DNA from 3 places in the Sporomusa termitida genome. Region 1 is predicted to be linked to each of the others. Evidence: riboswitches for the same ligand, from Rfam matches in the RefSeq annotation. Region 1 holds a riboswitch; each other region holds the start of a gene.
What was found. A riboswitch is a leader RNA that binds a small molecule or an ion and turns the genes downstream of it on or off. The one in region 1 is predicted to bind S-adenosylmethionine.
Positions count from the first base shown of each region.

Region 2: linked by a shared signal. The riboswitch ahead of metK (methionine adenosyltransferase) and the one ahead of SPTER_RS02905 (trans-sulfuration enzyme family protein) in region 1 are both predicted to bind S-adenosylmethionine.
Region 3: linked by a shared signal. The riboswitch ahead of SPTER_RS14165 (MetQ/NlpA family ABC transporter substrate-binding protein) and the one ahead of SPTER_RS02905 (trans-sulfuration enzyme family protein) in region 1 are both predicted to bind S-adenosylmethionine.

Region 1 covers NZ_CP036259.1:662,130-666,342, reverse strand. Annotated here, with positions in the region: gene SPTER_RS24995 (YezD family protein) at 137-502, opposite strand; gene hydE ([FeFe] hydrogenase H-cluster radical SAM maturase HydE) at 533-1,579, opposite strand; SAM riboswitch class I at 1,743-1,840, shown strand; gene SPTER_RS02905 (trans-sulfuration enzyme family protein) at 2,042-3,184, shown strand; gene SPTER_RS02900 (S-layer homology domain-containing protein) at 3,273-4,213, opposite strand, start outside.
Region 2 covers NZ_CP036259.1:2,146,334-2,150,546, reverse strand. Annotated here, with positions in the region: gene rpoZ (DNA-directed RNA polymerase subunit omega) at 1-177, shown strand, start outside; gene coaBC (bifunctional phosphopantothenoylcysteine decarboxylase/phosphopantothenate--cysteine ligase CoaBC) at 187-1,389, shown strand; SAM riboswitch class I at 1,439-1,548, shown strand; gene metK (methionine adenosyltransferase) at 1,731-2,921, shown strand; gene SPTER_RS09900 (heavy-metal-associated domain-containing protein) at 2,994-3,221, shown strand; gene SPTER_RS25635 (hypothetical protein) at 3,234-3,368, shown strand; gene priA (primosomal protein N') at 3,448-4,213, shown strand, end outside.
Region 3 covers NZ_CP036259.1:2,993,595-2,997,807, reverse strand. Annotated here, with positions in the region: gene SPTER_RS14180 (DUF456 domain-containing protein) at 1-167, shown strand, start outside; gene SPTER_RS14175 (TetR/AcrR family transcriptional regulator) at 181-771, shown strand; gene SPTER_RS14165 (MetQ/NlpA family ABC transporter substrate-binding protein) at 1,666-2,487, opposite strand; SAM riboswitch class I at 2,613-2,718, opposite strand; gene SPTER_RS14160 (YerC/YecD family TrpR-related protein) at 2,920-3,237, shown strand; gene hisZ (ATP phosphoribosyltransferase regulatory subunit) at 3,240-4,213, shown strand, end outside.

The DNA of each region.
Region 1 (4,213 bases):
AAAAAGCCAAGGTTCGCCTATCGAACCTTGGCCTTCAGTATATTTCTGATCAGCACATAACGCTTGTAATGGGCTCAGGTAACTGAGTACCATATTTGTAAATCATGATAGCATATTACTCTATAGGTGTCAACGCTTAAATTCCTTCACCATGGAGTCCGGTAAATTTACCTACCCGGTATTTTTCGGTCCGCTCCACCTGAATAATTTGTCCTGACTGAATCTGGATGGCAACCTTCCCGTACTCCATGCCACTGACAGACTGTAAAATCCGCGTCCGCAGAGCAGCGCCATCTGCTGCCTTTACTGCAGTTTTGCCGCTGGCTTTTGGCTGATGCTCACAAATCCGGATTTTCTCCAGTTTTTCAATTTGAATTACCTTTGAATCCTGGACTACTAAAGTAAGCGAGCCAAAGCTAATATCTCGCACCGCATGTTCAATAAGCGCAAGACCGGCATCAGAGAAATGCTTGCCTGTACTCATAGGACCCTGTTTAGTCATTGATATTTCCTCCATTTGGCTCTACTAGTGCTAGGCATGTTTTTGCCGGAATCCATACGTCCCAGACACTTGCCGGCCAATACCCTGAATTTTGCCGGTGATACACCCCCGGCAATGGGCTGGCGTATCATTTATACATATTTTCCCCGGATATAACAGATACATCTGTCGGTACTCACCCTCGGTAACATTGGGCATAACCACATTAGCACCACGCTGCAGTGCCAGCACGCGCCCCTGAGGATGGAGTGATTCCATGGCCGTTGTCGCCGGAATATTAATATCAGGCAGCAACAGACGGGTCATGGCCATGACTTTGGTGCTCAGGTCGAACGTACCGCCGGCTTCAGCGGCCAGCGGTGTATCCGGGTTAGGAATAAACGGCCCTACCCCGATCATATCAGCATCCATCTTTTTAAAGAAAAGAATATCGTCAGCCAAGGACTCTATTGTCTGGCCTGGAATACCAACCAAACAGCCGGTCCCCAGCTCAAAGCCCAGTTCTTTTATATCCTGCAGACACCGTACCCGGTTATCCCAGCTCATTCCCGGGTCCAATTTCTCGTACAGTTCTTTGTCTGTAGTCTCAATGCGGAGCAGATACCGGTCGGCCCCGGCTTCCCGGTAAGCCTGGTACACTTCCCGGGGCTTTTCACCCACACTAACCGTTATTGCCAAACCAAGCTGCTTAATTTTCTTAATGATGGTAACCATCGTATCAACATCAAACCATTCGTCTTCGCCGGACTGCAATACCACGGTGCGGTAGCCGTATGATGTTGCCTTGCCGGCAAAATCAATAATTGTATCGATATCCAGCCGGTACCGGTCTACCTTTTTATTATCACGCCTCAGACCACAATACAGGCAGTTTTGTTTGCAGATGTTAGAGAATTCGATGAGACCACGCAGATGAACCTCATCCCCTACATATTCCCGGCGCACCCGGTCGGCAGCAGCGAAGAATTCTGCTGCATATTGATTATCGGTTAACAGTGCAACAATTTCGCACTTTGTAAGTTCATGGGTTATTTCGGCTTTTTTAATTAGTGTCTGGATATCGCACACATCCGTCATATGCTCAGTCCTCCCCTATATTCCCCAAAACAGATGTACCCTTTTGCAATTATGATATCTGGTTTTTGGACTGACGTCAACAAAAAGAACATCGCCCAAGTAACAAATGTCTATTGACAAATGATAATAACTATGACAAAATAATAACCAATAATTCAATATAAACTTATCAAGAGTGGTCGAGGGACTGGCCCTATGACACCCGGCAACCGGCGTTTATGCAAGGTGCTAAATCCAGCGGAGCAATCCGGAAGATGAGTTATCTGCGCATATAGGCGGCTCTTCTTGCGGAAGAGCTGTTTTTTCTTGCCCCCATCAAAATGTATAAAAATGCAAAGCTATAATCTAAGGGATAAGAAAAATTTATGCCCTAAAGGGCACAGGTGGATTCTGCCGGCGTCCTACAAGACTTGTCACAAGCCAAGTTTTTCTAAATCATTATTAAAACAGGAGATGATCACTATGAAATTTGCTACTAAAGTTGTTCAGGCCGGACTGGTTAGTGACAAAACTACCGGTGCTATCAGTACACCGATCTATCAGACAGCCACCTTCCGCCACCCCGAGCTTGGCCGCAGTACCGGCTTCGACTATTCGCGCACGCAGAATCCAACCCGTAAAGCAGTCGAAGAGGCAGTGGCAACCCTGGAAGAAGGCCATGCCGGCTTTGCCTTTGGCTCAGGTATGGCAGCCATTACATCGATACTTATGCTGTACCGGCCCGGTGATCATGTTATTATAACCGAAGACTGTTACGGCGGTACCTACCGCATTCTGGACAAATTATTTAATCAGTTTGGCCTCACTGCCACTTTTGTGGATACCGGCGATCTCGACCAGGTACAGCAGGCGCTGCAGCCGGCAACCAAAGCCATCCTGTTGGAAACGCCGACAAATCCGCTGATGAAAATCGCCGATATAAAAGCCATCGTTGCTCTCGCCCGGAACAGCAGCGAGAATCCCATCCATGTTATTGTTGACAACACTTTTTTATCCCCCTATCTCCAACGGCCGTTAACCCTTGGCGCCGACATCGTCGTGCACAGTGGTTCCAAATATTTATCAGGCCATAATGATGTTATCTGTGGCCTGGTCGTAGCCAAAGACGCTGCACTCTGTGAAAAAATTGGCTTTATCCAAAATGCTGCCGGCGCTATCCTCGGACCGCAGGACAGCTGGCTGCTGCTGCGCGGCTTAAAAACCCTGGCCATTCGCTTACGTCAGCATGAAGAAAATGCTTTGATTGTCGCCCAATGGCTGGCCGCTCACCCCAGTGTTACCAAGGTGTATTATCCGGGGCTGCCCGATCATCCCGGTAAAGATATACAAGATGCGCAGGCTACCGGTTATGGCGGCATGCTCTCTTTTGTCGTGGACCATCCGCGCTTGCCGGCGCAGGTGCTGCGTAAAGTAAAAGTCCTCCAGTTTGCCGAGAGTTTAGGCGGTGTTGAATCCCTGATTACCTTTCCGGCTGTCCAAACCCATGCCGATATCCCGGCAGACATCCGGCAGCGGTTAGGCATCAGCGACTGTCTGCTGCGACTGTCGGTAGGCATTGAAGATGTTGAGGACATCATTGCCGATTTGGCTCAGGCCCTGGATTAACAGCGGTAATTTGAAAATAGAGCCAGAGACCAGTCTCTGACTCTATTTTTCTTATATTATGTTTGCACGCCGCCAGCGGTTTAATACCTCAAAAATTGGCTACAACCGCCGCCCGATAATATTGATAACCGCGGTCATCACCAGCAGCAGCCTCTTTGTCAGTCAGCTTCTGATAGGCCACATAGGCTCTCAGGTTTTTACTAAATCCGTAATTATAAGCAACGTTTAAGCCTTTTAAATTTCTCACATCAGAAAATGCCTCAGTAATCCCTGCTCCAGCCTTGCTTTGCAGGCTATAGGAGGTTAGTCTGCTGATCGAGTTTTTATCAACATGGTAGTATTTTACAACTATATTGTTCTGGCCTTTGGCCACAATCTCCTGATTGCCGATTGTGGCGATAGCTGTCCAGGCCGTCTTATCTGAATCGGCTTGCTGGTTATAAACATACTCGCCGCCCAGCGAAAAACCGTCATCAAAGCGATATTTAGCATTGCCGTGCAGGTATTCCGCCAGGGTTGTATGTACATTCCCCCGGTCTTTAAGGGTGGCGTACCCGGTGCCATAATTTAGTTTGCCCTGTTTGGCGGCAGCCTCCAATGAGGCGACATCAATCGTGGTGCCGGCTGACCCGTTCTTTTGCTGGCGGCCCCAGTTGCCGACAAGCTTAACTGCCCCGACCGCAGTTGCGAATTTTATACCGTCAAAGCTGATACCGCCGCTGTCCACAATGAAACCGGTTGTCCCCAGCTTCAGTTCCTGGGCGCCAACCGTAGTTTGCACGGCGCCAATAGTACTAGTCAGAAAAATCCGGTCAAGCGTAACGTTATTTTTATTATCATCGGCGGCTGCGTTTGAGCCAAAGCTGGTAAAAGTTCCGCTGGAATACTTATATTTCGTACCTGATTTCGTCGTGCCTGATGCCAATCGCAGACCAAGACTGGTGTTAGCATCGACTTTAGCTACACCATTCAGTCTGACGCGGTAGGCTCCACCGACACTGGAAGGTACTGTGCCGTTATTGTCCTGTG
Region 2 (4,213 bases), 1.5 Mb from region 1:
GCGAAAGTTGATAGTAAATACACACTGGTGGTGCTTGCTGCCAAACGGGCCAGGGAAATCATGGACGGAAAGCCGTCTTCAGCAGAGTCGAAATCCAATAAACCTGTAACAATGGCCCTGGAGGAAATAGCCCAGCGGAAAATAACCTATGAACGTACCAAAACCGGCATTAAATAGGAGGAAATCATGTCCTCAGGTCAAACGATTGTCATAGGCGTTACCGGCGGCATTGCTGCCTATAAAACAGTAGATGTTGTCAGCCGTTTAAAAAAGGCCGGCTGTAATGTCTATGTTATTATGACAAAAGCCGCTACCGCTTTTGTCACGCCGCTCACCTTCCGGGAAATCAGCGGCAATCCGGTTATCACCGATATGTGGGAAGAACCCAAAACGTGGAATGTCCAGCATATCGCTCTGGCTTCGCGGGCTGATTTGTTTTTAGTTGCCCCGGCAACAGCCAATACCATTGGCAAAATAGCCAATGGTATTGCGGACGATATGCTTACAACCACAGTCATGGCCACTACGGCGCCGGTTATGCTCGCACCGGCGATGAATACAAATATGTTTCTCAACCCGGTCACCCAGCAAAATTTAGCCAAGTTAAAAAGCTTAGGCTATCATATTATGGAACCGGCCTCAGGTATGCTGGCTTGTGGCATCGAAGGACCCGGCCGGTTACCCGAACCGGCAGCAATTGTGGAAAATCTGCTGTCAATCCTGCACCCCCGCCGTGAGCTGGCGGGGAAACGCCTGCTGGTTACTGCCGCTGGCACCAGGGAACCCATTGACCCTGTCAGATATCTCGGCAACCGTTCCAGCGGTAAAATGGGCTATGCCCTGGCCCAGGCAGCAGCAGCCCGCGGTGCTGAGGTTATTTTAATTTCCGGACCTTCCGGGTTGCCTGTGCCGCCGGGAATTACCATAAAACGGGTAGAAACAGCGGCAGAGATGCACAATGCGGTTCTGGCTGACTTTGACGCCGTTGATATCGTCATAAAAGCAGCGGCGGTTGCCGACTACCGGCCTGAACTGGCGGCCGAGCAAAAAATAAAGAAAACCGGCGATACACTAACCCTGAGTCTGGTCAAAAACCCGGATATCCTGTACGATTTGGGCCAGCGGAAAAAGCGACAGCTATTAATTGGCTTTGCGGCTGAAACAGAAGGGCTGATTGAACATGCCCAGGAAAAACTGCGCAAGAAAAACCTGGATATGATCGTGGCCAACGACGTCACTTTACCCGGGGCCGGCTTTAACCTGGACACCAATATTGTGAAACTTGTTCACAGAAACGGCATGGTGGAGGCACTGCCCCTGCAAAGCAAACAACAGGTTGCAGAAATTATTTTAGACAAAATTTGTGCAATGCTGACAAATTCTACTTGATTTTTTTTATTAATTCGATTAAAATTTGATATGAAAATTGCATACTCTATACTCATCAAGAGTTGGTGGAGGGACTGGCCCGATGAAACCGCGGCAACCATTTAGCAGTATCCGGCTAAAAACGGTGCCAATTCCGGCGGCAAGACCGTAAGATGGGAGTGAAAGAAAAATCACGCCCCCTTGCGGGGGTTTTCTTTTTTTAGTCTACCAGGATTTATAAATAAATTCTGTGGACATAAAAACGCCTATACCCTAAGCACAGGCGGCTTCTGCCACCGTCCTAAAGGGCTTGGTACAAGCCAAACCTTTTCTTAAAATATAAACTGGGAGGGATAATGATCTTGGAAAAAAAACGTGTGCTTTTTACATCTGAATCTGTCACGGAAGGCCATCCGGATAAGATAGCTGACCAAATTTCCGACAGTGTACTTGATGCTATTCTGGCCCATGACCCGTCAGCCCGGGTGGCCTGCGAGACTTTGGTAACAACCGGTATAGTGCACGTAGTGGGAGAGATTACCACGAATTGCTATGTAGATATTCCCAAGATTGTCCGCGAAACCATCAAGAGTATCGGCTATACCCGGGCCAAATATGGTTTTGACGGCGAAACCTGCGGTGTTTTAATCTCGATCGATGAACAATCGCCGGACATTGCCCTGGGGGTAGACAAAGCCTTAGAAGCAAAACAGGGCGCCATGGATGCCATTGAAGCAATTGGTGCCGGTGACCAGGGGATGATGTTCGGCTATGCGACCAACGAAACGCCTGAATATATGCCGCTGCCAATCGCTTTAGCCCATAAGCTGGCGCGCAGGCTGTCCGAGGTCCGTAAAAGCGGTGAGCTCGGTTACCTCCGTCCTGATGGTAAGACCCAGGTTACGGTTGAGTATGAAGACGGCAAACCGGTGCGTATTGATACTATCGTTGTGTCCACTCAGCACAGCCCGGAAGCAGACCGGGAAACAATTGAAAAGGATCTGATCGCCGCCGTCGTCGTCCCGATCGTGCCCGCAGAACTATTGGATGCCAAAACAAAATATTATATCAACCCAACCGGTCGTTTTGTGGTCGGCGGGCCGCAAGGCGATGCCGGTTTAACAGGCCGAAAAATCATTGTCGACACTTATGGCGGCATGGCCCGGCACGGCGGCGGCGCTTTTTCGGGCAAAGACCCAACAAAGGTTGACCGTTCCGCGGCGTATGCGGCCCGTTATGTTGCCAAAAATGTAGTTGCCGCCGGCTTAGCCGATAAATGCGAAATCCAGCTGGCCTATGCCATCGGCATTGCCCGGCCGGTTTCGGTTATGGTGGAAACGTTCGGTACTGCTAAAATTTCCGAGTCGAAAATAGTTGAACTCATCAACAAGCATTTTGATTTAAGACCGGCCGGTATCATTAAATCCCTGAATCTCCGGCGTCCGCTTTACCGTCAGACTGCTGCCTATGGTCATTTTGGCCGCACTGATGTCAGCCTGCCCTGGGAGCAGACCGACAAAGCGGAAATTCTGCGCAAAGAAGCCAATCTATAACTAATTAATTATTGACCAATGGTAATACTAACAATTGTGGACACTCAATTCAGTAACAAGGGAGGTATTCCATTGGCTACACAGAAAAATACCAAACAATCCATCTACCGTGTTGGCGGCCTGAAAGGCGACCATTGCCGGGATCGTATTGAGCATACTTTGTCCCATCTTTATGGTGTCTCCTCAGTGAAGGTGTCCTTAACCACCCATCAGGTTGCAGTTACTCATGACGAAGCAGTTACCCCCAGCGGCTATATTGAGGAAACGTTGCAATCACTTGGCTACTCTATTCAGAGTTAGGAAGTGCTTATCATGAAGCTTCGTTTTTCGCCGCTGCGCCGACACCGGACTAAACGTTTTTTTAAACGTTTGCCAATGGACACTGGGGTTGACTGGGAAATGGCCGCTCATGACCCGGACAACCGCCAGCAGGTATTTGACAATTAAAAAGCGAATATCTATTTAATAATTAAAAAGGGGACTAGCACAGTCCCCTTCTCTTTATTCGGTAATAAGTGGTGAAAACATGTCAAATACTGTTCAAGTTATTGTTAACATTCCGGCCCGCAGCCTTGATAAACCGTTTTCTTATACGATTCCGGCCCATTTAGCCAATGTGCAGGTAGGTTGCCGGGTGCTTGTGCCTTTTGGTAACCGTAAGGTGGAAGGTTTTATCATTAGCCTGGAACCGGAAAAAACCGAAGGCTTGAAATCAATTCTTGAGATTTTGGATCATGTGCCCTGGTTTGACAGTAATATGCTGAACACGGCCAGATGGTTAAGTGATTATTATCTGTGTTCACTAAGCGAAGCCATGCGCTTATTTATCCCCGGTCAGTCGGGCATTAAAACCCAGAAGGCCTATCAAGCCCCGGCCAGCGTTGATTTTGAGCAGGCAGCTGTTTTATTAAGCAAAAAGCCGGCAGAATTCCGGACGCTGCTTACCTACATATATGAACATGGTCCTGTCACCCTGACCGACCTTGCCAAACTGACGAGTGACCCGGCGGCTATGATAAAATTCTTTTTACAGCATAAACTAATTATCAGTGCCGATATTGTCAGCAAACGGGGCAAAGCCAGTGTGACAACCATTATTGACCTGGCTGTCAGCCGGGAAACGGCTGCTCAGATTGAGCAAACCCTCCCCAAAAACAAGGCCGCTCAGCGCCGCCTGCTCAACGCGTTGCTGGCTGCGCCCGGGAATTTGACCACGGCCCAGCTGCGTAGTCTCAGTATCACGCAGGACACAGTGAAAAAGCTGGCAGAACAGGGCCTTATTACAACCCGGC
Region 3 (4,213 bases), 2.3 Mb from region 1:
TTGCCGCCGGCTATCTGGCAGAATATGCGGCTACAGGCAACCGGGAAAAGGCTGGACGGGTGGCAAAAAGCATTGTTGTCGGTCAGGCATTGGGTCTTATCTTCAAATTAGCGATAGCCATCGGGATGGTGGCGCTGATTATTTCCAGGCTAACGTGGGCAGGGTGACAGGAGGAACCATATGAAACGACAGCAAATACTGGATGCCGCCTATACTGTTTTTTCCCATAAGGGATATCACCGGGCCACTGTGGATGAGATTATTGCCATGGCGGATACCGGCAAAGGCACGGTATATAATTATTTTGCCAGTAAAGAGCAGCTTTTTTATACCCTGGTCAAAGAGCGCAGCGCAAAATTTGAAACTGAGCTCAACCGGCTGGCCGGTCTTGATGAAGTGCCGCTCATCAAAATAAAAAAAGTGATCAAGGTGTTTTTAGAGTTTTATGTCGCTAATGCCGATTTATGGCGGGTGCTCATGCATGAAATGCGCGGTCTGGGCCATGAGGAATCAACAAATTTTACTGCGGCCCAGCGCGAAAAATACCGGGAAAGATTTGTCCATACCATTGGCGTACTGGAAACGATTTTGCAAGCCGGAATTGAGCAGGGGGCTATTCGCCCGTGTGATGTGCATAAAGCGGCCCACGGGCTGTTTAGTGTCATCGTAATGATGGTTTTTCAGGGCTTTGTCGATGCCCAGGCCGATTCGATTGAGGCGAATGCTAATAATATTGCCGATATTTTTCTCTATGGTGTTGTGGCGCGTTGAATGCAACAAGAAAACCCCTGACGTGGTCTTGCAGGCTGTGCGTATAGCAGTTACTTTTGAAATACAAGGGAATAATTTTACTTTTGGCATCGCCCCAAAATCAGATGCAACGCGCGCAGTAGCATCACCATAAACGAAAACAATGTCGTATAATTAAAGTGTGGCATAAGGTCGATACTTTTTGAGCTAAGAACTCGACCCCAAAATTGATATGACTTCCTGCTTGAACCACATATTGTCCAGCTCATTCGGGAGAGCAGAGCCGCCGTAGCTGTCGCCCATTCCCTACTGATAGCGATCTACCACATACTAAAAACAGGCGTTCCTTATCGAGAGTTAGGTTCCGAGTATTACAATCGATTTAACCGGGAGAAGAAAATACAATCATATTTGAAAAAATTAGCGGCTTTGGGTTGGGAGCTCCCCACCACAGCTACGGCCTAATTGCCTACATACCATAAATTTTTGGGCCCTAGACTATAAGGCTTGTATTTGTGCGCCCTTTTTTTCTGACACATAGGAGATGTTTTCATAGTAAAGTAACAAAAGGTCTAGGCCCGAAGCCTCCAAAAGCTGAAAAGCCGGACAGTATTCCTAAAATCCGTAAACTCGCTGCGCTCAAACAGACGGATTTTTTAACGGAATACCGCCCGGCTTTTCTCCTGCGGAACGCTTTTTCCGGCAATGGCCGGTGGGTTACCGGGGTTACGGGGGCCCCTTCCCCTTGCTCAAGTCCGGCATTGAATCTTGGTTCCCTGCAGTCTATAGGACTGTTAGCCTGTCAAAACTTATAAATTCTTATTTCCACAGAATTCATTTATGAGTTCTGGCAGACCCAAAAAAGGCTTGCGCCTCTTTCTCTGCGAAAGGGTGCAAGCCTTTTTTTACTACTGGTTAGAAGGCCGGGACAATGGCGCCCTGATATTTTTCGTTGATGAATTTTTTAACTTCCTCAGAAGTCAGGGCTTTGGTCAGCGTTTGAATTTCAGGGCGGGTTTCATCCCCTTTGCGGACGGCCAGAATGTTGACATAAGGCGAGTCTTTCTGCTCAATAAAAAGGGCATCTTTGGCCGGGACCAGTTTTGCCTCCAGGGCATAATTGGTATTGATAACCGCTAAAGCAACGTCGTCCAGGGCGCGCGGCAGCTGGGGAGCTTCCAGTTCGCTGATTTTAACGTTTTTGGGGTTTTCTGCGATATCTTTTACCGTGGCATTAATCCCTGCACCGTCTTTCAGTTTAATAATGCCGGCTTTTTCTAAAAGGGCTAACGCCCGGCCGCCGTTGGTAGGGTCGTTAGGAATGGCAACCTGGGCACCGCTTTGCAGCTCATCCAGGCTTTTGATTTTCTTGGAATAGATGCCCATTGGCTCGATATGTACGGCGGCGGTATAGGTTAGATCCAAATTACGCTCGCTGCTGAATTTTGTCAGGTAAGGAATGTGCTGAAAGAAATTGGCGTCAAGCTCTTTTTCGGCCACGGCAATGTTCGGCCGGACATAGTCGCTCATTTCGACAATAACCAGATTAATTCCGTCTTTTTCCAAAACCGGCTTGATCACATTGAGAATCTCGGCGTGCGGTACAGCGGTAGCGCCAACCTTAACCGTCTTTTTTTCCACAGCTGCCGGCGCCGGGGTCTCTTTGCCGCCGCAGCCGCTGATAAACGCGGATAATGCCAATAAGACTGTAATCAGTAATAAGGTAATTTTTTTCATACATTATTCCTCCCGGATAAAAATATAATGTGGTTGTTGACAGCAGGCAGAAGTGATTTGCGGTCCTCCCTCCATGGCCAATAATTAAAGCCTCTCCGACAGTGTGAAGAGGCTGGTTGTCCAGTTCTTCATCTGTCAGGAGTTAATCCTGTTGGAATTGGCACCGTTTCACCTGCGCGATGGTTGCCGCGGCGTCATAGGGCCATTCCCTCAGCCAGCTCTTGATGAGTATATTTAATTTACAAAATTTATGATAACATGGCAAAATGTATCTGTCAACAGGATTATTAATGTATTATTTACGTGAAGAAGACAAATTTTATTATATAACCTATTTTAATTAAATAAAGATAAAAAGGATTAAAGAAGGAAAATCCGGGTTAACAGCGAACTAAGCATATCAATAGCAAGTATTACAGGGAGGCGCATAGCATGCCGGTAAATCCCAAATTGAAAGATGAACTGACAGATCAGTTGTTCAAGGGTATTTTGTCGCTGCAAACTGAAGAGGAATGTTATCAGTTTTTTGAGGATGTTTGTACAATCGGCGAGATCAAAGCCATGGCCCAGCGGCTGGAAGTGGCTCGCTTATTAAAAGCAGGGGTCATTTATGATGATATTGTGGCCTCGACCGGTGCCAGTACAGCGACAATCAGCCGGGTAAAACGCTGTCTTTATTATGGTGCCGACGGGTACAAGGCAGTATTGGGCCATTTAGAGGGAAATAAGGCTGACGAAAAGGGGGTGTAGTTATGAGCAAAAATCAGTTTGTACCGCAAATCCCTTACGGTACCCGGGACCTGCTGCTGCGGGAAGCTAAGCAGAAGCGGATTGTCGAAGGCTCGCTGGCTGAACTATTTTCCCGTTGGGGCTATGATGAAGTGGTAACCCCAACGTTTGAATATATTGAAACCCTTACGGTCGGTACCGGCAGTGATATGCACCAGCATGTATTTAAGTTTTTTGATAACAACAACCGTATTTTAGTGCTTAAACCGGATATGACTACGCCCATTGCCCGCGTGGCGGCGACCAGGCTGAAGGATGGGCCGCTGCCGCTGCGGCTGTTTTATCTGACCAATGTATTCCGCCACGAACAGGCTCAGGCCGGCCGGCAGTGTGAATTTTATCAGGCCGGGGTTGAACTCTTGGGTGCGCCCGGCCCGGCGGCTGATGCCGAGGTGGTGGCCCTGGCCGTGGAAACCATGCTGGAATCAGGTCTGGCTAATTTTCAGGTCAGTTTAGGCCAGGTGGATTTTATCAACGGCCTTATGGCTGAGAGCGGGTTAACCCCGCAGTGTCAGCAGCAGATCAAATGCGCTATGGTATCACGGGATTTAGTAGGACTTGGTGAAATCTTGGCGACAAGCGGCTTGACCCGGGGTGCACAGGCTTTGCTGCAGCAAATCCCTTTGCTCCATGGGCAGGAGGAAATGCTGAACAAGGCCTGCCGGCTGGTAAATAATGACCTTAGCCGCAGGGCTCTGGACAATCTGGCCGATATCCGCAGGCTGCTGGCCGGCTACGGTGTTGACCGGTATGTGAATTTTGACTTAGGGATTATTCGTGATTTTGATTATTATACCGGCATGGTATTGGAAGGTTATACACCCGGCCTGGGCTTCCCGCTCTGCGGTGGCGGCCGGTATGACAAGATGCTGGCTTCTTTTGGGGTTGACAATCCGGCCACAGGTTTTGCGCTGGGCATTGAACGGGTGCTGCTGGC